Regions from separate parts of the Pseudidiomarina terrestris genome, predicted to be linked through region 1. Evidence: predicted binding sites of a transcription regulator. Region 1 holds the regulator's gene; each other region holds the start of a gene.
The links. Region 1 encodes NrdR, which represses ribonucleotide reductase genes. Its sites were predicted from a motif close to AAACACNANATNTNGTGTTT; they were not measured.
Positions count from the first base shown of each region.

Region 2: a site for NrdR is predicted at 2,543-2,562, ahead of nrdA (class 1a ribonucleoside-diphosphate reductase subunit alpha). Genes of this name have one in related genera too.
Region 3: a site for NrdR is predicted at 2,402-2,421, ahead of nrdG (anaerobic ribonucleoside-triphosphate reductase activating protein). Genes of this name have one in related genera too.

Region 1 is NZ_JAGGJE010000001.1:786,138-793,132, reverse strand. It holds gene J6J28_RS03745 (ketopantoate reductase family protein) at 1-353, shown strand, start outside; gene ribBA (bifunctional 3,4-dihydroxy-2-butanone-4-phosphate synthase/GTP cyclohydrolase II) at 328-1,452, opposite strand; gene ribD (bifunctional diaminohydroxyphosphoribosylaminopyrimidine deaminase/5-amino-6-(5-phosphoribosylamino)uracil reductase RibD) at 1,449-2,564, opposite strand; gene nrdR (transcriptional regulator NrdR) at 2,579-3,028, opposite strand; gene glyA (serine hydroxymethyltransferase) at 3,067-4,323, opposite strand; gene ettA (energy-dependent translational throttle protein EttA) at 4,448-6,112, shown strand; gene J6J28_RS03715 (acyl-CoA dehydrogenase) at 6,143-6,995, opposite strand, start outside.
Region 2 is NZ_JAGGJE010000001.1:1,238,273-1,245,267, forward strand. It holds gene gyrA (DNA topoisomerase (ATP-hydrolyzing) subunit A) at 1-677, opposite strand, end outside; gene ubiG (bifunctional 2-polyprenyl-6-hydroxyphenol methylase/3-demethylubiquinol 3-O-methyltransferase UbiG) at 861-1,571, shown strand; gene J6J28_RS05990 (HAD family hydrolase) at 1,575-2,246, shown strand; gene nrdA (class 1a ribonucleoside-diphosphate reductase subunit alpha) at 2,604-4,946, shown strand; gene nrdB (class Ia ribonucleoside-diphosphate reductase subunit beta) at 4,965-6,095, shown strand; gene yfaE (class I ribonucleotide reductase maintenance protein YfaE) at 6,101-6,364, shown strand; gene J6J28_RS06010 (GrxA family glutaredoxin) at 6,468-6,734, shown strand; gene hrpA (ATP-dependent RNA helicase HrpA) at 6,731-6,995, opposite strand, start outside.
Region 3 is NZ_JAGGJE010000006.1:49,224-56,218, forward strand. It holds gene J6J28_RS11950 (nitric-oxide reductase large subunit) at 1-2,190, opposite strand, end outside; gene nrdG (anaerobic ribonucleoside-triphosphate reductase activating protein) at 2,455-2,928, shown strand; gene nrdD (anaerobic ribonucleoside-triphosphate reductase) at 2,947-4,773, shown strand; gene J6J28_RS11965 (ribonucleotide reductase subunit alpha) at 4,883-5,290, shown strand; gene hemN (oxygen-independent coproporphyrinogen III oxidase) at 5,296-6,663, opposite strand; gene ubiT (ubiquinone anaerobic biosynthesis accessory factor UbiT) at 6,756-6,995, opposite strand, start outside.

The DNA.
Region 1 (6,995 bases):
GTTTGATCAATCCTTTTACGGTGGTGCATCACTGTCGTAACGGCGAGCTTTTACAGCAGGTCAGCGCTGCGCAATGGCAGCAGGTTGCGGAGGAAATTGTCGCCTTAGCCGCCGTGCGGGGCATCGAGCTTGAAGCAGCCAGGCTGATCGACCATGCCCGGCAGGTTGCTAGCGCAACTGCAGCCAACCGCTCGTCCATGTTGCAGGATTACCGGCTGGGACGAACGACGGAAATTAGTTATCTGAACGGTTTTATCGCCTCAGCGAGCGCTGAGGCGGGACTTACGGCACCCGCAAACGCTGCCTTAGCGCAGCAGGTGCTGGAGCTTAGTCGTGATCGGGATCTTCGATAAAGTCGACCACTTCCAGACCAAAGCCTGACAGTGCCGAGTAACGTTTTGGCGAACTCATCAGATGCATCTGATGCACCCCTAAATCTGCCAGTATCTGCGAGCCAATGCCGACATTGCGCGACGCGTTGGAAGCGGCCGCACTGGGTTTACTCTCACCGCGATCCTCTGCCGCAAAACTTTGCACCTGAGCAAGAATATCATCGGTGGTCTGAGCGCGACCAATGACCACCAAAACACCGCCCTTCTCACCAATAAATTCCATCGCATGGGCAAGCGGCCAGCTGCGCTGACTGGCGCGATCCGTCGAAAACAGATCGTTAAAGGTATCCTGCAGGTGCACCCGCACATTGACTGCATCAGCATCGCTGATGTCACCTTTAATCAAAGCATAATGAACCTGCTTATCGATGGTGTCCTGATAGGTAACCAGGTCGAAATCACCGAATCGGGTCGGCAGCCGGCATTCAGCTTTACGCTCCACGGTTTTTTCAGTCAGTGAACGGTACTCGATCAAATCGGCAATGGTGCCCATCTTCAAGTCATGTTCTGCGGCAAATTTTTCTAAATCAGGGCGACGCGCCATCGTACCGTCTTCATTCAGCACTTCGACGATAACAGCCGCGGGCTCGAAACCCGCCAAACGGGCCAGGTCGCAGCCAGCTTCAGTGTGCCCGGCACGGTTAAGCACGCCACCGGATTTCGCTTTAAGCGGGAAGATGTGCCCGGGCATCACCAGATCGCTGGGCTTGGCGTCAGCAGCGACAGCCGCCTGCACGGTGCGAGCTCGGTCGGCCGCTGAGATACCAGTAGTGACACCTTCAGCCGCCTCAATTGAGACGGTAAAGTTGGTCGCATAAGGAGCATTATTCTGATTAACCATCAGCGGCAACTGCAACTGCTGGCAGCGCTCTTCGGTCAGGGTTAAACAAATCAAGCCGCGCCCGAAACGTGCCATAAAGTTAATTGCTGAAGGCGTTACGCACTCGGCAGCAATAATCAGATCGCCTTCATTCTCACGATCTTCATCATCCATCAAAATAACCATTTTACCCTGACGGATATCTTCAATAATCTCGGCAGCACTGTTTAAGGTCGTCACGACTGTACTTCTCCTCTGTCGGCACCGGCGCTCCCATGAAGCGGCCGTGCACAAATTTTTAAATCATCACCCACCTGGGTAAAGCTGTGGTAGCGAAGTTGAGGCGCCTGCGCCAGATCCTGCAGTTGCGGCAATTGCAACACCCCGCGGCTGGTATCCCCGAGCAATTTTGGCGCCACGTAAATAATCCATTCATCAACCAACTCAGCAGCGACCAGCGCACCGGCTAATTCTGCCCCGCATTCGGTCCACACATCATTAATTTCTAATTCAGCCAGTTGACTAAACAAGGCCCGTAAAGGCAGTCGCCCCGTGTTCGCTGGTAACACCAAGGTGCTGACGTGCGCAGGCCATACCTGATCGTCAGACTCGCCGTCGACGACCCGCAACACTGGATCGGGGATTGCGAAAAACTCATGCTCCGCGGGCAACTGCTGCTGTCGATCCAACACTACCCGTAAGGGTTGCCGTTCAGCCTTAGGGTGGCGTGCAGTCATCCGTGCCTGGTCCATCATTACGGTGCGGGCGCTGGTTAAGATCGCCCCAGCCTGAGCCCGATAAGCATGCACATCGAGGCGCGCTTCCGGCCCGGTAATCCATTGACTCTGGCCATTTGCCAGTGCCGTACGGCCATCCAGGCTCATCGCCATTTTCAACCGCAACCACGGCCGTTGTCGTTCCATGCGCGAGACGAAACCACAGTTCAGTTGCCGTGCGGCAGCCTCAAGCACACCACTGGTCACCTCAATACCGGCCTCGCGCAACCGTTGTATGCCCTGTCCTGCTACCAGAGGATTGGGATCCTGCATAGCGATGACCACCCGCGCCAGTCCGGCAGCTATCAATGCGTCAGCGCAAGGTGGCGTGCGGCCATGATGGCTGCAGGGTTCGAGGGTTACGTAGGCGGTCGCACCGCGGGTGAGCTCGCCCGCTTCACGTAAGGCATAGACTTCAGCATGGGGTTCACCGGGACGTTCGTGCCAGCCCTGGCCAACGACTTCGCCAGCACGCACGACCACACAACCCACCAGGGGGTTGGGGGCAACCGAAAAGGCTCCGCGCTGAGCCAGTTCAAGCGCTTGCTGCATGTACTGCGCATCATTCTGCTGCATGCCTGAGCCTCTGCTTAGTCGTTGAGGCGAGCGATTTCTTCACCAAACTCGCGAATGTCGTCAAAAGCACGGTAAACAGAAGCAAAGCGAATGTAGGCGACTTTATCAATGGCTTTCAGATTCTCCATCACCAGCCCACCAATGACCTGACTGGTAATTTCCCGCTCACCCGTTGCCCGCAGCGCCGACTTCACATTTTGAATGGCCTGCTCCATGGCTTCCAGACTCACCGGACGTTTTTCCAGGGCGCGCAGCAAACCATTGCGTAACTTGTCTTCATTAAAGGGCTCGCGCGAGCCGTCGGACTTTATCACACGCGGCATGATCAGTTCTGCGGTTTCAAAAGTGGTAAAGCGCTCTTTGCACTCACTGCATTCGCGCCGACGACGCACCGAAGCGCCATCAGCGACCAGCCGTGAATCAATCACTTTAGTATCTTGTGTACCGCAGAACGGACAATGCATAGCTGTTCCTTAGTCCTGAGAGTGCGTAGTGCTCAAACTTAACCGTAGACCGGGAAGCGTTTGCACAAGGCTTTTACCTGCTCACGCACTTCGCTGATTTTGTCTTCGTTTTCGATATTATCGAGCACATCACAAATCCAGTGACCGACCTGCTCCGCTTCAGCTTGTTTGAAACCGCGGCGGGTGATCGCTGGCGTACCTAATCGCAGACCTGAGGTCACAAATGGTGAGCGCGGGTCATTCGGTACTGAGTTTTTGTTAACGGTGATAAAGGCACGACCAAGAGCTGCATCAGCATCTTTACCGGTGATGTCTTTATCGATAAGGTCAACCAGGAATAAATGGTTCTGGGTGCCACCGGAGACGATCTTGTAGCCGCGCTCCTGCAGCACTTTGACCATGGCATTGGCATTGGTCAGCACTTGTTGCTGATACGCCTTAAATTCCGGCTCCATCGCTTCTTTAAATGCCACTGCTTTGGCCGCGATGACATGACACAGCGGTCCACCCTGACTGCCCGGAAACACGCCACTGTTCAGTTTCTTGTGTAGTGCTTCATCGTCTTTACCAGACAAAATCAAGCCGCTACGCGGACCGGCCAGCGTTTTGTGCGTGGTCGTGGTAACAACATCCGCATAAGGTACCGGGTTGGGATACAAACCGGCAGCGACCAGCCCCGCAACGTGCGCCATATCAACCAGCAAATAAGCACCCACCTCGTCCGCAATCTCGCGGAACTTCGCCCAGTCGATCACGCCTGAATAGGCAGAAAAACCTGCGACGATAAGCTTGGGTTGGTGTTCTTTCGCTAACGCACGTACTTCAGCGTAATCGATTTCGCCGGTGCTCTCGTCCAGGCCGTACTGGACAGCATTGTAAAGTTTACCCGAGAAGTTGACGCCCGACCCGTGGGTCAGATGGCCACCGTGAGCCAGGCTCATACCCAGCACTGTATCGCCGGCTTGCAATAACGCCAGGAAAACAGCTGAGTTTGCCTGGGAACCGGCATGCGGCTGCACGTTTGCGTATTTTGCACCAAACAATTGTTTGGCCCGTTCGATGGCCAGGTCCTCGACCATGTCGACATATTCACAGCCGCCGTAATAACGCTTGTGAGGGTAACCTTCAGCGTATTTATTGGTCAGCTGGGAGCCCTGTGCCTGCAGCACGCGTGGACTGGTATAGTTTTCTGAAGCAATAAGTTCAATATGTTCTTCCTGGCGCTCAACCTCGCCAGTCATTGCTTGCCAGAGTTCAGCATCATAATCGGCAATGTTCATGTCATTTTTTAACATCGGGGCTCCTGACTTCAAACGGGACATCATTTGCGCCGTAGTTTACCAATATACTTGGGTTCACGCCAACTTAAGGGTTAAAATAGCGGCCTTATTCAAGTCGAACGAAGGAATTGTTGCTGCTATGGCACAGTATATCTACTCAATGACACGGGTGAGTAAAGTTGTCCCGCCCAAAAAGACCATCCTAAAAGATATTTCGCTGTCGTTTTTCCCAGGCGCTAAAATTGGCGTGTTAGGTCTAAACGGTGCGGGTAAATCTACCCTGTTGCGCATTATGGCAGGCGTCGATAAGGAATTCGAAGGTGAAGCGCGCCCCTTAGCCGGTATTGAGATTGGTTACCTGCCGCAGGAACCGCAACTCGATGAATCGAAAACCGTTCGCGAGACCGTCGAAGAAGCCGTTGCTGAAGTTAAAAATGCATTAACGGAGCTTGATGAAGTTTATGCTGCCTATGCCGATGAGAATGCTGACTTTGATGCTCTGGCAAAACGTCAGGGCGAGCTGGAAGCTATCATTCAAGCCAAAGACGGTCATAATCTGGACAATATTCTTGAGCGTGCTGCTGACTCACTGCGCCTGCCGCCATGGGACAGCAAAATCAGTGTCCTCTCTGGTGGTGAACGCCGGCGCGTAGCTATCTGCCGCTTGTTGCTCAGCAAGCCGGACATGCTGTTACTCGATGAACCGACCAACCACCTTGATGCTGAGTCCGTAGCCTGGCTGGAAACCTTCTTGCACGAATACGATGGTACTGTCGTTGCCATTACCCACGATCGCTATTTCCTCGACAACGTCGCCGGCTGGATCCTGGAGCTTGACCGGGGCTACGGCATTCCGTGGGAAGGCAACTACTCCTCCTGGCTGGAACAAAAAGAAAAACGTCTGGAGCAGGAAGAGAAAAGCGAAAAAGCCCGTCAGCGCAGCATCAAGCAGGAGCTGGAATGGGTGCGTCAGAATCCGAAAGGCCGGCAGGCGAAGAGTAAAGCCCGGATGTCGCGCTTTGAAGAACTGCAAAGTGGCGATTATCAGAAGCGTAACGAAACCAACGAGCTGTTTATTCCGCCGGGTCCACGCCTGGGTGACAAGGTGCTTGAGGTTGAACACTTGCAGAAAGCTTACGATGGTCGCGTGTTGATTGATGATTTGAGCTTCAGTGTGCCAAAAGGTGCCATTGTCGGCATTATCGGTCCCAACGGTGCGGGTAAATCAACGCTGTTCCGTATGATCACCGGCAAAGAGCAGCCGGACGGCGGTACGGTTGAACTTGGCGAAACTGTGCAGCTCGCCAGTGTCGACCAATTCCGCGACAACATGAATGACAAAAATACCGTCTGGCAGGAAATTTCCGACGGTCAGGACATCCTCCGCATTGGTAACTTTGAAATCAACAGTCGCGCTTATGTCGGTCGTTTCAACTTCCGTGGTAACGACCAGCAGAAGCGCATTGGTGAGTTGTCGGGCGGTGAGCGTAATCGGGTGCACCTGGCAGCGTTGTTAAAAGCTGGCGGCAACCTGTTGCTGCTCGATGAGCCAACCAACGACCTTGATGTAGAAACCCTGCGGGCACTGGAAGAAGCCTTACTCGAATTCCCGGGCTCAGCAATGGTGATTTCGCACGACCGTTGGTTCCTCGACCGCGTCGCGACGCACATCCTGGATTACCGTGACGAAGGCCAGATTAACTTCTATGAAGGTAACTACACGGATTACGAAGCTTATATGAAACAGAGCCTCGGTGAGCAAGCGATGCAACCGCACCGCATGCGTTATAAACCGATTGGCTAACGGTCATCCCTGACCCGAAAAGAACGTTCGCTACTTAGCGAACGTTCTCTTTTCCAGGGTCCCTGGTGCGAACTGATCCACGGCAATCGCCGCAATCCGCAGTTTCTCTACCTGCTTGAGACTCTTCGCCTCGTCGGCACTTAAAATGTCCGCTTTCCGCGCCGCTTTCACCAGCTCGTCGCCGGCCAGATTAGGCGCAATCTCGCCACGTTTCTCAGCTTTCTGCAAGCGTTTGTAGACACTCTCGTGTGCTTTCATAGCGGTAAATGCCAGTTCCATATGACCGGTCATATCTTTAGGATCATCTTTCCAGTAACACAGAAAGGTATGGCGGTCACGGGTGACGCCCGGCTCCATCATGCTGTCGGCAATGCCTTGCAACAGCTCATCCGCAGGAGCGTTGTAATGAATCCCTAACGGGAAAATTGCCACGCGTAAGCCCCAGGCAATCACGCGGTTGGGGAAGTTTGCGAAGAATCCGTCGAAGGCTTCACCGATGGCGTGCAGGTGATGTTGCAATGCATAATTCACGTAAACCAGATCACCACTTTGACGACCGTCGTCTTCGTAACGCTTGAGTACCGCAGAAGCCATGTACAGGTGGCTGAGGACATCTCCCAGCCGCGCTGACAGCATTTCTTTGCGCTTCAGGTCACCGCCCAGTATCAGCATTGCTGCGTCTGCAGTCAGCGCCAGAGCGCGGCTCATGCGTGTCAGCTGTTGATAGTAACGAGCAGTAGGACCACTGATTGGACTGGAATTAAAGCGCGCTCCAGTCAGCCCCATCCAGAAGCTACCAAAGAAGTTACTGGCGGCGAAACCAATGTGTTTCAGCAGCAGCTCATCGAAATCTCTTAAGCCTTGCTCTTCATCAGGGTTGGCG
Region 2 (6,995 bases), 450 kb from region 1:
CGACCAGAAATTGATGCTGCGGTAGGAAAGTCAGGCCCCGGGATGAACTCCATCAGTTCGTCGGTGGTGATGTCAGGGTTTTCAATCATGGCTAAGCAGCCATCAATGACCTCACCGAGGTTATGCGGTGGTATGTTGGTTGCCATACCAACAGCAATACCTGAGGAGCCATTCACCAACAGATTCGGCACCCGCGTTGGCAGTACATCTGGAATTTGCTCAGTGCCATCGTAGTTCGGCACGAAGTCGACGGTTTCTTTGTCGAGATCGGAAAGTAATTCGCTGGCAATTTTTGCCATTCGAATTTCGGTGTAACGCATGGCTGCCGCTGAGTCACCGTCAACAGAACCAAAGTTACCCTGCCCGTCTACCAACATGTAGCGTAATGAGAAGGGTTGCGCCATACGTACGATAGTGTCGTAAACAGCGCTATCACCGTGCGGGTGATACTTACCAATTACGTCACCGACGATACGGGCGGACTTTTTATAAGGCTTGTTGAAATCATTGCGCAATTCGTTCATCGCAAACAAGACACGGCGGTGAACCGGTTTTAACCCATCGCGCACGTCCGGTAGTGCACGGCCAACAATGACGCTCATTGCATAATCGAGGTAGGAACTTTTCAGCTCGTCTTCGATATTGACTGGAACGACTTCTCTGGCGAGATCACTCATAGTTATATCCCTAAACGCTCAATCTTTCTTATAGTTGTCTTAGTAGCAGCATTGTACCCTTAGCGCTGCACTCTCGCATCCTTTTTTCCGACGCTTTTTCGGCGCCGGTTGCTTCACCTCGACTTTTTTTAATTCGAGAGCTCCAGTACACTGTACCGAGTTTTTTCAATAAGCAGAAGTACTATGCAGCAATCAAATAATGTCGATCCAAAAGAAATAGAGAAATTTGGTGCCCTGGCGTCGCGCTGGTGGGATCCCGAAGGCGAATTTAAACCGTTGCACCAGATTAATCCGCTGCGGGTGGACTTTATTCAACGTCAGGCTGATGGCGTCTATGGCAAACAGGTTCTGGACATTGGTTGCGGGGGCGGCCTGGTCACCGAAGCTCTCGCTCGTGAGGGAGCGCAGGTAACAGGTATTGATCTGGCTGAGCAATCCCTGCAAGTTGCAAAACTGCATGCGTTGGAGAGTCAGCTTAGCATCGACTATCACTGTATTGCTGCTGAAGAGTTTGCCAGGCAGCATCCGCAACGCTTCGATGTCGTTACCTGTTTAGAAATGCTTGAGCACGTGCCCGACCCGGCAAGTATTGTGCAAGCAGCTGCGACTCTGGTAAAACCCGGCGGAACTTTGGTTTTCTCAACCCTCAACCGTAATCTGAAATCATGGTTGCTGGGAATTGTGGCTGCCGAATATGTGCTGCGCTGGGTTCCCAAAGGGACGCACGAACACGCGAAATTTATTCAGCCCGCAGAATTACTGCGCATGACTGATGCTGCAGGTGCACAAGCCAAAGCGATCACCGGCATCCATTATTCACCCTTGCGGGGCTTTTACCTGGATAACAGTAACGTTGACGTTAACTACATCGTTGCTTTGCGCAAAGATGGTTGAAACATGACCAAACACAAGATTAAAGCAGTACTTTTTGATCTAGACGGCACCTTGCTCGATACCGCCGCCGATATGGGAACAGCCCTTAATCAGGTGCTTGCGGACGAAGGCCGTGAGCCGGTCGCACTGGAAGTTGCCAAGACGCTGGCATCGCACGGCTCGCGTGGCCTGCTCGAGCATGCTTACGGAGCTGAGTTTCATGCTCGTAAAAGTGAATTACGCAAAGCCTTTCTGATGCACTATGCCAATGCCATCGCCGTGCAAACCAAGCTTTTCCCCGGCGTCGATGAACTCTTGCAGCAGCTTAACGCCAGCGAAATAGCCGTCGCCATTGTCACCAATAAACCCAAAGCACTGACCGAGCAGCTGATTCCCTACTATCCGGAGCTGGCCGCCATTGATATAAGAGTCAGCGGCGATACCCTGGCGGTGGCAAAGCCACACCCGGATCCCATTTTGCATGCGTCAACAGCACTGGGGCTGGACGCCAGGCACTGTTGGTATGTCGGCGATGCGCAGCGAGATATCGAAGCCGGACGCGCGGCCGGTATGCAAACGGTCCTGGCGCGCTACGGCTATATTGGCGCGGAAGACTATCCGGAGAACTGGGCTGCTGATTACGAAATACAGCAACCCTTGGAATTACTCGAACATCTCCACCGTTACCACATTTAGTGGTTGCCGGTACTTTCAGCGCTAGATGTTGTGTACACCACTAAAATCAAGCCTTAGAGTTTTGCTCTATTAAGAAGAGATTTAAAAGAGCAAAAAGTTATTTAAAAATATTTATTTTGGCTTGCAATCGCTAAACCATTAGAACCGCAAGACTTTCAGGCATGAGAGTGCTCAGGCACTGAAATCACCACTTTAAATTTCATCAAATCACGCTTGATCCCTTAGCGATAAGTGCTAGCATACGATTATCAATCCCAACCCAAGATATTGTGTAATTTTCACACAGAATGCCTATTCGACACTATATCTTGTGGTTTGCAACTAAAAACATAACGATAAAATTGGTGGGTGCGCCGCATGAATCAAAAGCTTTTTGTTACCAAGCGTAGTGGTGAACGGGAACCGCTGGATTTGGATAAAATCCATCGCGTGATCAGTTGGGCTGCTGAAGGCCTTGATAACGTGTCTGTTTCTGAAGTCGAAATCAAGTCACGTATTCAATTCTACGATGGCATCAAGACCGAAGACATTCACGAAACCATCATTAAAGCTGCTGCAGATTTGATTTCTGAAGACGCTCCGGACTACCAGTATCTGGCTGCCCGCCTCGCGGTATTCCATCTGCGCAAACTTGCTTACGGTGAATTTGAGCCGCCCCACCTGTATGACCAGGTCACATCGATGGTGAACAGTGGCCATTACGATGAGCATTTACTAAGCGATTACAGTAAAGAAGACTTCGAGCAAATGAATTCGTTTATCGATCATTCACGTGACCTCAATTTCTCTTACGCAGCAATCAAGCAGCTTGAAGGCAAGTACCTGGTGCAAAACCGGGTGACCGGTGAAATCTTTGAAAGTGCGCAGTTTTTGTATGTTCTGGTGGCAGCTTGTCTGTTCGCAAACTACCCAAAAGACACGCGCCTGGAATACGTGAAGCGTTTTTACGACGCGACGTCGTTATTTAAGATTTCATTGCCGACGCCGATCATGTCAGGCGTACGCACACCCACTCGTCAGTTCAGCTCCTGTGTGTTGATTGAAGCCGGTGATAGCCTCGATTCCATTAACGCCACAGCGAGTGCCATCGTTAAGTATGTGTCACAGCGCGCTGGGATCGGTGTGAATGCCGGCCGCATCCGCGCCTTAGGCAGCCCGATTCGTGGTGGAGAGGCTTTCCATACAGGTTGCATCCCGTTCTATAAATATTTCCAGACAGCGGTGAAAAGCTGCTCGCAAGGCGGTGTTCGAGGCGGCGCAGCCACCCTCTTTTACCCGCTTTGGCATCTTGAGGTTGAAAGTTTGCTGGTTCTGAAAAACAACCGTGGCGTAGAAGAAAACCGCGTCCGCCATCTGGATTACGGGGTTCAATTTAACCGCCTGATGTATACCCGACTGGTCAAAGACGATTACATCACTCTGTTCAGCCCCTCGGATACCCCGGGTCTGTATGATGCTTTCTTTGCTGATCAGGCGGAGTTCGAGCGCTTGTACGTGCAATATGAAAACGATGATTCGATTCGTAAAAAACGTATCAAAGCACTGGAGTTGTTTGGTTTGTTTATGCAGGAGCGTGCCAGTACCGGCCGTATTTACCTGCAAAACGTGGACCACTGCAACACCCACAGCCCGTTCGACCCTAAGGTTGCCCCCATTCGTCAGAGCAACTTGTGTTTAGAAATTGCCTTGCCAACCAAGCCGCTGGCTCATGTTAACGATGAGGAAGGTGAAATCGCACTGTGCACGCTGTCCGCCTTCAACCTCGGCGCCATCAAGTCGCTTGACGATCTTGAAGAACTGGCTGATTTAGCCGTTCGTGCGCTCGATAGTTTATTGGATTATCAGGAGTACCCGGTACCTGCGGCACGCAACGCGACCATGGGACGACGTACTCTGGGCATCGGCGTCATCAACTTCGCCTACTACCTGGCGAAAAACGGTGTCCGCTACTCAGACGGTTCTGCCAATGGCCTGGTGCATCGTACTTTTGAAGCCATTCAGTACTATTTGATGAAAGCGTCAGTCAATCTCGCCAAAGAAATGGGTGCTTGCCCTAAATTTAACGAGACCACTTATTCTCAAGGCGTCATGCCAATTGACACCTACAAAAAAGATTTAGACGCGGTGTGTTCAGAAGGTCTCCAGTTGGACTGGGATAAGTTACGCGCGGACGTCAAACAATACGGTATGCGTAACTCGACTCTGTCAGCTTTAATGCCGTCAGAAACATCGTCACAGATTTCCAATGCGACCAATGGTATTGAACCACCGCGTGGCCATATCAGTATTAAAGCATCGAAAGATGGTGTGACCAAGCAAGTCGTACCTGATTATGAAAACCTGAAAGACGCTTACGAACTGTTGTGGACCATTCCAAATAACAAAGGCTATTTGGAACTGGTAGGGATCATGCAGAAGTTTGTCGACCAAACCATCTCGGCAAACACCAACTACGACCCCAGCAAGTTTGAAGGCGGCAAAGTTTCCATGAAACAGCTGCTGCAAGATTTACTTTATGCATACAAGCTCGGTGTGAAGACCTTGTACTATCACAACACCCGTGACGGTGCCTCGGACAACCAGGTCGATTTACGCGACAAAATTGATGCCAAGCAACGTGAGCAGGAAAATCAGCAAGCAACGGTAGACGTCATTGAAGAAGAAGATGACGACTGTGCCGGCGGTGCATGTAAAATCTAATAACAAGGCGCTAAATTAATGAGTTATTCGACGTTTAACAAGAACCAGATTAATCCGTTGCAGGAACCGATGTTCTTCGGAAATTCGGTCAACGTAGCGCGTTATGATCAGCAAAAACATAGTGTTTTTGAAAAACTCATCGAGAAACAAATCAGCTTTTTCTGGCGTCCGGAAGAAGTTGACGTGAGTCGCGACCGGGTCGACTTTCAGAACCTGACCGAAAGTGAAAAACACATTTTCATTTCAAATCTGAAATATCAGACCTTGCTGGATTCTGTTCAGGGCCGGAGTCCCAACATCGCCCTGCTCCCTATTGTCTCCATCCCGGAGCTGGAAACCTGGATTGAAACCTGGTCGTTCTTTGAGACGATCCACTCGCGCTCGTATACGCACATCTTGCGTAACCTGTTTACCGATCCGAGTCAGGTGTTTGAAGATATCGTCATTAACGAAGAGATCCAGAAGCGTGCCAACGATATCTCCAAATATTACGACGACCTTATTTTCTACACGCAGCTGTGGCAAACCCATGGCGAAGGTGAAATTGAAGTTGACGGCGAAGTTCATAATGTCACCATGCGCGAGCTGAAAAAGAAGCTGTTTCTTTGCATCAACTCTGTAAACGCGCTGGAAGCGATTCGCTTTTACGTCAGTTTTGCCTGCACCTTTGCCTTCGCAGAACGTGATTTGATGGAAGGTAATTCGAAAATCATCCGCCTGATCGCCCGTGATGAGAACCTGCATCTGGTCTCTACTCAGAACATCCTGAACTTGTGGCAGTACGGTAAAGATGACCCTGAAATGAAGGAAATCGCTGAAGAACTGCGGGACGAAGCTCTGGCAATCTTTATGAAGGCCGTCGAACAGGAAAAAGAATGGGCGCATTATTTGTTCCAGCACGGTTCAATGATAGGTCTGAACGAAGAAATCCTTTGCCAGTATGTGGAGTACATCGCGAACATGCGCATGGAAGCCATTGGTTTTGACGCACCTTTCAAGCAACGTAATAATCCGTTGCCCTGGATGAACAAATATCTTGTCTCTGACAACGTCCAGGTTGCACCGCAGGAAGCAGAAATCACCTCGTACTTAGTTGGCCAAATCGATAGCTCCGTGAGCGCATCTGATTTAGGGGATTTCGAGCTGTAACTGCTATGAGCAACACCTTCAAAGTCCGCGTCAACGGTCAGCACGAGCTGACCGTTGACCCATCGGAAGGCTCTTCTTTGCTGGAAGCGATGGAGGCCGCTGGTATCGAAACCCGCTATCACTGTCGCGACGGATTTTGCGGTGCCTGCCGTACCCAGGTCAAGACAGGTACTATCGCCTACATTAACGAGCCTCTGGCCATTGTGCGCCCGGGAGATTGTCTGGCGTGCTGCTGTGTCCCTACCTCCGATTTAGATATCGACCACTAATCGCTTCAATCGATTACCCCGATAGAGCACGATCATTGGCCATCAGCGCACTTCTCAGGCAAAATAGTGCCAAGTTAAATGATTAAACTATGTGGGAGTAAACATGTTTACAGTAATTTTTGGCCGTCCTGGCTGCCCTTTCTGTGTCCGTGCCAAGCAAATTGCAGAAAAACTGGTTGAAGATCGTGACGATTTTGAATTTCGTTACATCGACATGCACGAAGAAGGTATCAGCAAAGCTGATCTGGAAAAAACCGTTGGTGCACCGGTGTTGACCGTGCCGCAGATCTTTATCGATGAAAAACACATCGGTGGCTGCACAGAGTTTGAAGCTTACGCACGCGAAAACTTAGACCTTTACGCAGCCTAAGTTTTCAGCGCGGCAAGTGCTTGTTGAACCCGCTTTTCCGATATCGGATAGCGGGTTCCTAGTTTCTGGGCAAAGAAACTTACCCGCAACTCCTCCAGCATCCAACGTAATTCTACCAAAGGCTCCGGCAAGGACTGTCCTTTAGGCCACTTGGCTTTCAGTTCTTTGTAGGCTGCGGTTAGCTTTTGCAAGGTAAGCAAATGCAGACGATCCCGATTCGGATCCACTGGCAATTTCTCCAGCCGTTGCTCAATGGCTTTC
Region 3 (6,995 bases), on a different contig from region 1:
CGCCCCCACGATGAAGACCACGTCGCCGACCGTACGCACCCAGCGCAGTCCTTCTAGCAGTGGCTGCTGCATAAAGGCTTCACTGCGGGCATACCAGAGTCCTTCTGATGCTGCAGCATGAAACTGAATGAAGCCGATGGGGAGCAAGCTGGTAAAGAGCATGAGACCCAGGCCGATGTTCATCCACCAAAAGGCTGTACTCATCAGTTTGTCGTTGAGTACCAGATGAGGGCGAATGTAGCGCAAGATTAGCATGACGAAACCGAGCGCAAGGAAGCCATAGACGCCAAACAGTGCTGCATGAGCGTGCGTTGGTGTGGTATTCAGACCTTGCACGTAGTAGAGCGAGATGGGCGGGTTGATCATAAAGCCAAGTACACCAGCGCCTAACATATTCCAAAAGGCGACCGCGACAAAACACATCAGGGGCCACTTCAGGCGTTGCATCCAAACCGCTTTCTTCTGCAGGCTCCAGTTTTCCCAGGCTTCATAACCAAGCACGATAAGTGGAACCACTTCCAACGCACTGAAGGTTGCGCCGACGGCCATGACCGGCGTGGTGGTGCCTGAAAAATACAAGTGGTGGAAAGTACCCGGAACACCACCGAGCATAAACAATGATGCTGAGGCGAGTGCGGCAGCCGTGGCCATGCGCCGGGACACCAGCCCCATGCTATGGAAAATAAATGCTAGTGCGGCGGTGGCAAAGACCTCAAAGAAACCTTCAACCCAAAGGTGGACAATCCACCAGCGCCAGTATTCCATGATGGAGATGTGGGTGCGCTCACCGTACGCGAAGCCGGCCCCATAAAACAAACCAATGGCGACCACAGAGGCAGTAAATAACGCCAGTAAGTTCTTATCACCTTCTTGTTTAAAGGCGCCTGCGACACAACGCATCATCAGGACCAGCCAGAATACGATGCCAACAAACTTACCAATCTGCCAGAGACGACCAAGGTCGACGTATTCGTACCCCTGATGGCCGAGCCAGAAATTTAGATGCTCGGGCATGATTTGGGCGATGGCAAGGAAGCTACCAACGAAGGTACCCGCAACCACTACAACCAGGGCCCAAAACAGAATATCGACGCCAAGTTTCTGATATTTTGGATCTTTACCACCGTTGATAATGGGCGCCAGAAACAGGCCGGCGGCCAGGAAGCCTGTGGCAATCCAGAACAGCGATGCCTGAATATGCCAGGTACGCACCAAGCTGTAAGGGAACCACTTGGAGATTTCGATACCGTAAAATTCTTGTCCCTCAACCGTATAATGTGCAGTGACACCACCGAGCAGGACTTGCACGGTGAACAGCGCCACCACGATAAATAGGTACTTGCCGAGCGATTTCTGTGACGGGGTAAGTTTTACCCGGCTGATCGGATCCTGTTGTGGCACTTCGATGTCTTCCTCATCATGTTGACGAAGGAAGGCCCAGGCCCAAATCAGACCACCGACGCCGGCAATCAGCAGGATCACGCTGACAATGGACCAGATAATATTTTCTGGGCTTGGAGTATTGTCAATCAATGGCTCGTGCGGCCAGTTGTTGGTATAGGTGATGTCAGCTCCGGGACGTTCAGTCGAGGCTGCCCACGCGGTCCAAAAGAAAAACTCGGCCATGCGCTCGCGCCGCTCAAGCTTGGGCAGAGTATTCTCTTTCATGGCATAACTTTCGCGGGTACTTCGCAGTTCCGCATCATCGCTGAATAAACGTATGTAATAATCGGCGGTCTGTTGAATCGCTTGCACACGACGGGGATCCAACACTGCTTCATCCAGCAGCGCATCGTAGGTATTGGTACGATAAGCCTGTTTCAGCTCGAATTGCAGCTGATTCTGCTGCGCGGGAGTTAAGTCGGCATAATCAGCCGCAAATACTTCAGCTGCAGCGATATTTAGCCACGCGACAAGTTCACGGTGCAACCAATCTGCAGTCCAGTCTGGTGCCTGATAAGCACCATGCCCCCAAATTGAGCCTAACTGCATACCACCCACAGATTGCCAGGCCGTTTGCCCATCAAGAATAGAGTCCTCCGTCATTAAGGTCTGTCCGTTCGTGGTAACGAACTTCCCTGGAATGGGCGGAGCCTCTCGATACACTTCGTTGCCGAAGTACCCCAAAATACCGAACGTAATGGCAAGCACTGCAATCAGCGTCCACCATAGTTTTTTGTAACCGGCCATACATCACCTATTTGTTATTGAGTCATCACAGGTCATATTGCAATTCCCTTGCCAACTTATTAAGGCACTGTTTTTGCAGGAATATAGTTGCTGGATGGGTGAAAAAGACCCAGCCTATTTCCGGGTGAATCGGCCCTCCGGGGTCGTAACTACCCAGCCCGCCATTTTATTGATCCTGATCAACGCAAATCCAGTGTCTTGCTCTAGGCTAAAACACAATATCTAGTGCCTTACATTCGTTCATAACACCATATAGGCGATACGATGCGATTCAGTGCGAAAGACATTGTGTTTCAGGAGGTTCCCGGCGAAGTCGCGCTGGCCTATACCATCACCGGTTGTACCGTGGGTTGTAAGGGCTGTCATAGCGTCGATAGCTGGCCTGCGGAGCGGGGACAGCAGTTAACACTGCAAAGCTTTACGAATGAACTCGATCGCTACGCTGGACTTATCACTGCGGTGTTGTTCTTAGGCGGTGAATGGCATCAGGACGCCTTAATAGAACTGTTAGATGAGGCAATTAGCAGGGGCCTGCGCACCTGTCTCTACACTGGATTAGAAACGGTACCGGCGCTGGTGCAACGGCGCCTTACTTATTTGAAAACCGGCCCATGGCGGGCTGAATGTGGCGGTTTAACAAGTGCCACAACGAATCAGAGGTTTTACGACCTGCGCTCGGGGAAAGTTCTTAACGCTCTATTCTGCCCCGACTTTATTGACTGCGAATTAGTGAACTAAAACAGAAGGACAACAACAATGCTGCGCTTACAACCTGAACAAATCGATCACAAAATGAACTTCATCCAGGAGTATCTGCACGCACAGAATGCCGCGGATGGATCGAAAATGGATGCCAATGCCAATGTCACGCAAAAGAACATTGCGACTCTGGAAGCGGAATTGATGAAAGACTTTTTCGTGCAAGTGAATCGCAAGCAAGTCAGTAGCAAGATCGCTGAGTTGTTTGATGAGCAACTCGCGCAAGAATACGTTCGGCAAATTGAAGACCATGAGATTTACGTGCATGACGAAACCAGTTTGAAGCCCTACTGTGTGTCGGTCACCATGTACCCGTTTCTGCGTGACGGTCTTACCAAGTTGGGCGGCGAATCGCTGGCGCCAAAGCACCTTGAGAGCTTCTGTGGCTGTTTCGTGAACTTTGTCTTTGCTGTCAGTTCGCAGTTTGCCGGCGCTGTGGCGACCGTAGAGTTTTTAACCTATTTCGATTACTTTGCGCGAAAAGATTACGGTGATGACTACTTGAACACCCATCGTCATCAAATCCAAAACCATCTGCAACACGTCGTTTATGCGTTAAATCAACCGGCTGCTGCGCGTGGTTATCAGAGCGTGTTCTGGAACATTTCAGTGTACGATAAATTCTATTTCGATAGCATGTTTGGTGAGTTTGTCTTCCCTGACTTCAGTAAACCCGAATGGGGCTCGGTCAGTGCTTTGCAGAACTTCTTCATGCACTGGTTCAATGAAGAGCGGAAAAAGACCATTCTTACCTTCCCGGTCGTCACTGTGGCCATGCTCACCGAGGACGGTAAGTGTAAAGATCAGGAATTTGCCGAATCCATGGCAAGTGAACTTGCTGATGGCAACTCCTTTTTTGTGTATTTATCCGATAATGCCGACTCATTAGCTTCATGTTGCCGACTACGCAGCGAAATTAGCGACAATACCTTCTCTTATACTCTGGGGGCGGGAGGCGTTGCAACCGGCTCAATTAATGTTATTACCATCAATATGAATCGGTTGGTACAGGATGGCCGCGACCTGGCGACGGAAATCGAAAAAATCCAGAAATATCAGGTTGCATACCGGCGGTTAATGGAAGAGTACAAGGCAGCTGGTTTGTTGACCGTGTATGACGCCGGCTTTATCTCCTTGGATAAACAGTTTCTGACCATCGGCATCAATGGCATGGTTGAGGCGGCGGAGTCCCAAGGCATTGAAGCCAGCAATAACCCTGACTACATTGCCTTTGTCCGCGACCGCCTGAAAGTGATTTATGATGCGAATAAAGCCGCAAAAGCGGAGTACGGCTACATGTTCAATACGGAGTTTGTGCCGGCGGAAAACCTCGGCGTAAAAAATGCCAAATGGGACCGGGCAGACGGCTACTTTGTGCCACGGGATTGCTACAACTCCTACTTTTACGTGGTCGAAGACCAGCAATCTAATGCGCTGGATAAGTTCGTGTTACACGGTGATGAATTAATTCAATACCTCGATGGTGGTTCGGCACTGCATTTGAACCTTGATGAGAAGCTCAACCCATCCGGTTATCTGGCGTTGCTCAATACTGCGGCCCAGACCGGCTGCAACTACTTCTGCATCAATGTCAAAATCACCATTTGCAATGCCTGTGAGCATATCGACAAGCGCACCCTCAGCGCATGTTCGTCGTGTGGCTCTGCAGATATCGATTACGGGACCCGGGTGATCGGTTACCTGAAACGGGTTTCGGCCTTTAGTTCGGGGCGTCAACAAGAACATAACCGGCGTTATTACGAACGTGCTGAATCTGAACATGTTGAGGCGTCAGCGCAGCGCGCCTGGCGCCAGGCCAGTTAAGCAAAAACTACTCCAAAAGAGGGAGCTCAGCTCCCTTTTTTGTTGTATGGGTAATACTGACCAGACACGTTATGATCTCAGGTCGAATCACCCCAACGAGATTGACGCTATGGTAATTGAAAGTTATTCCGACCTTATTCAGGCTGCACAGCAGCAAGACGAGCCGCAACGGTTACTGTTTGTGCTGGCAAAGGCTGAACTCCCCGACGATGCGACGGAAAGTCAGAAATCCCGCTATGCTGAGCAGCAAGGCGGCGCCCTCGACCCGGTTTTATGTGTCGACAAATTACCACAGGACGTTGCTGAGTTTTCCACCTTGTTAGCTGAATCGGAGCGAACCGGAGTGGATTGGGATATCGCGTTTATTGCGAGCATGTCGGGTCGCGCCGGGCAGGCGCCTTCCAGTGATGAAGCTGATCAGCCGTTAACTTTGATGGTCAATAAAGTCAAAGCCGGCAGCATTGCCGACTTTGTCACAGTAAATAAACAAGGCGAACTTATTCAGCTATTCGCCTGAGCAGTTTAGACCACTTTAGAGTAGCGAGGCGCAGTTGCCTCGCTATCCAGGTAGGCATCAAAGCAGGCACAGATACTGCGGACCCAGAGACGACCGCGCTCGGTTACCTGAATCAAACCCTCACTGATCACCACTAAACCATCCTCAATGAAAGGTTGTAACTTGGCTAATGCTGCCGCGAAATAGTGCCAAAAGTCGTCGATCTGCCAGGTCTCGCTGAAGGTTTTGGTATCCAGTTCAAAATGGCAGATCAGCTGCGCAATGAGGGCTGCACGTAAGCTATCATCTGCATTCAGACTGAAGCCTTTCACGACCGGAAGCTCATCGCCTTCCAAGGCACGATAGTAGTCCGGAAGATCTTTACTGTTCTGCCAGAGGACGCCATTGATTTGGCTGATCGATGAGGCGCCAAGACCCAGCATGCAATCCTGCCCGGCGGTGGTATAGCCCTGAAAATTGCGCTGTAAACGGCCCTGTTGCTGGGCAATGGCCAGCTCATCATCCGCCTTGGCAAAGTGATCCATACCGATAAACTGATAGCCTGCAGCGCTAAAGCGAGTAATCCCCAGTTGCAGAAGTTCGAGTTTTATCGGCGCAGATGGCAGCGAACTATCCGGAATTTTGCGCTGTCCGGCAAACCGCTGTGGCAAATGCGCGTAGCTAAACAATGAGACGCGATCGGGCGCCAGTTCAATGACTTGATCAATGGATGCCGCGAAACTGGTCGGTTGTTGATAGGGCAAGCCGTAAATCAAATCCAGATTGATAGAGCTAAAACCTAACTCCCGACTGAGTTGCACCTGATGTTTAATCAGGTCGGTGTCCTGCACCCGATTAATGGCGATTTGTACTTTTTCGTCGAAATCCTGGACACCGTAACTGACACGATTAAAGCCCAGTGCGCGCAAATGCCGCAGTTTGTCATCGCTGCAGCTGCGCGGGTCAATCTCAATACTGAGTTCCGCACTTTCAGCGATCAGGAAATAACGGTTAAGCAAGGTATACAAACGCGTCAGCTGTACCTCAGTAAGAAAGGTCGGCGTGCCGCCACCAAGATGAATTTGAGTGATAACACGGTCACCAAGATGCTCAGCATACATGGCCATTTCCTGGGCCAGCATATCCAGATAGCGGTCGGCTTTGTGCTGATGACGGGTGATGACCTTGTTACAGCCGCAGTAGTAACACAGCTTATGACAAAACGGCAGATGCAGATAGAGACTGAGCTCTTGCGGCGCAGAAGCCAGGGTCTCAAAAACCTTCTGGTGTGGAAAGTTTGGCTGCAACGCCAATGCGGTCGGGTAGGACGTATAACGCGGCCCATTAATATTGTATTTGTCGATCAATTGCTGATCCCAGGTTACCGCTGTCATTTTTCTACTCCAAGCCAGACTGCATGTGATGACCTGAATTTTACGTGATTTAGATCAGAAAATTGATACTCCTGAAGGGTTACTTCTTTGATCTAGGTCAAAGATTTCACGGTCGCTGTTCGTTCCGCCAGGTTAGCCAGAAGGCGATAACATGGACCTGGCAGGCGTTGTCGTAATTCAATGGTATCCAGCAGGTTCTTAACCTGCAGTCCGAGCTCAGTGTCGCCGGTGAGCAAAAGCTTGCGGCGGAAAAACAGCGTGTCGGGATCCACTTGCTGAGTACTTAGCTGCAGAAGTGCTGACCAGTCCACACGCATAAAAACATCCGGGTG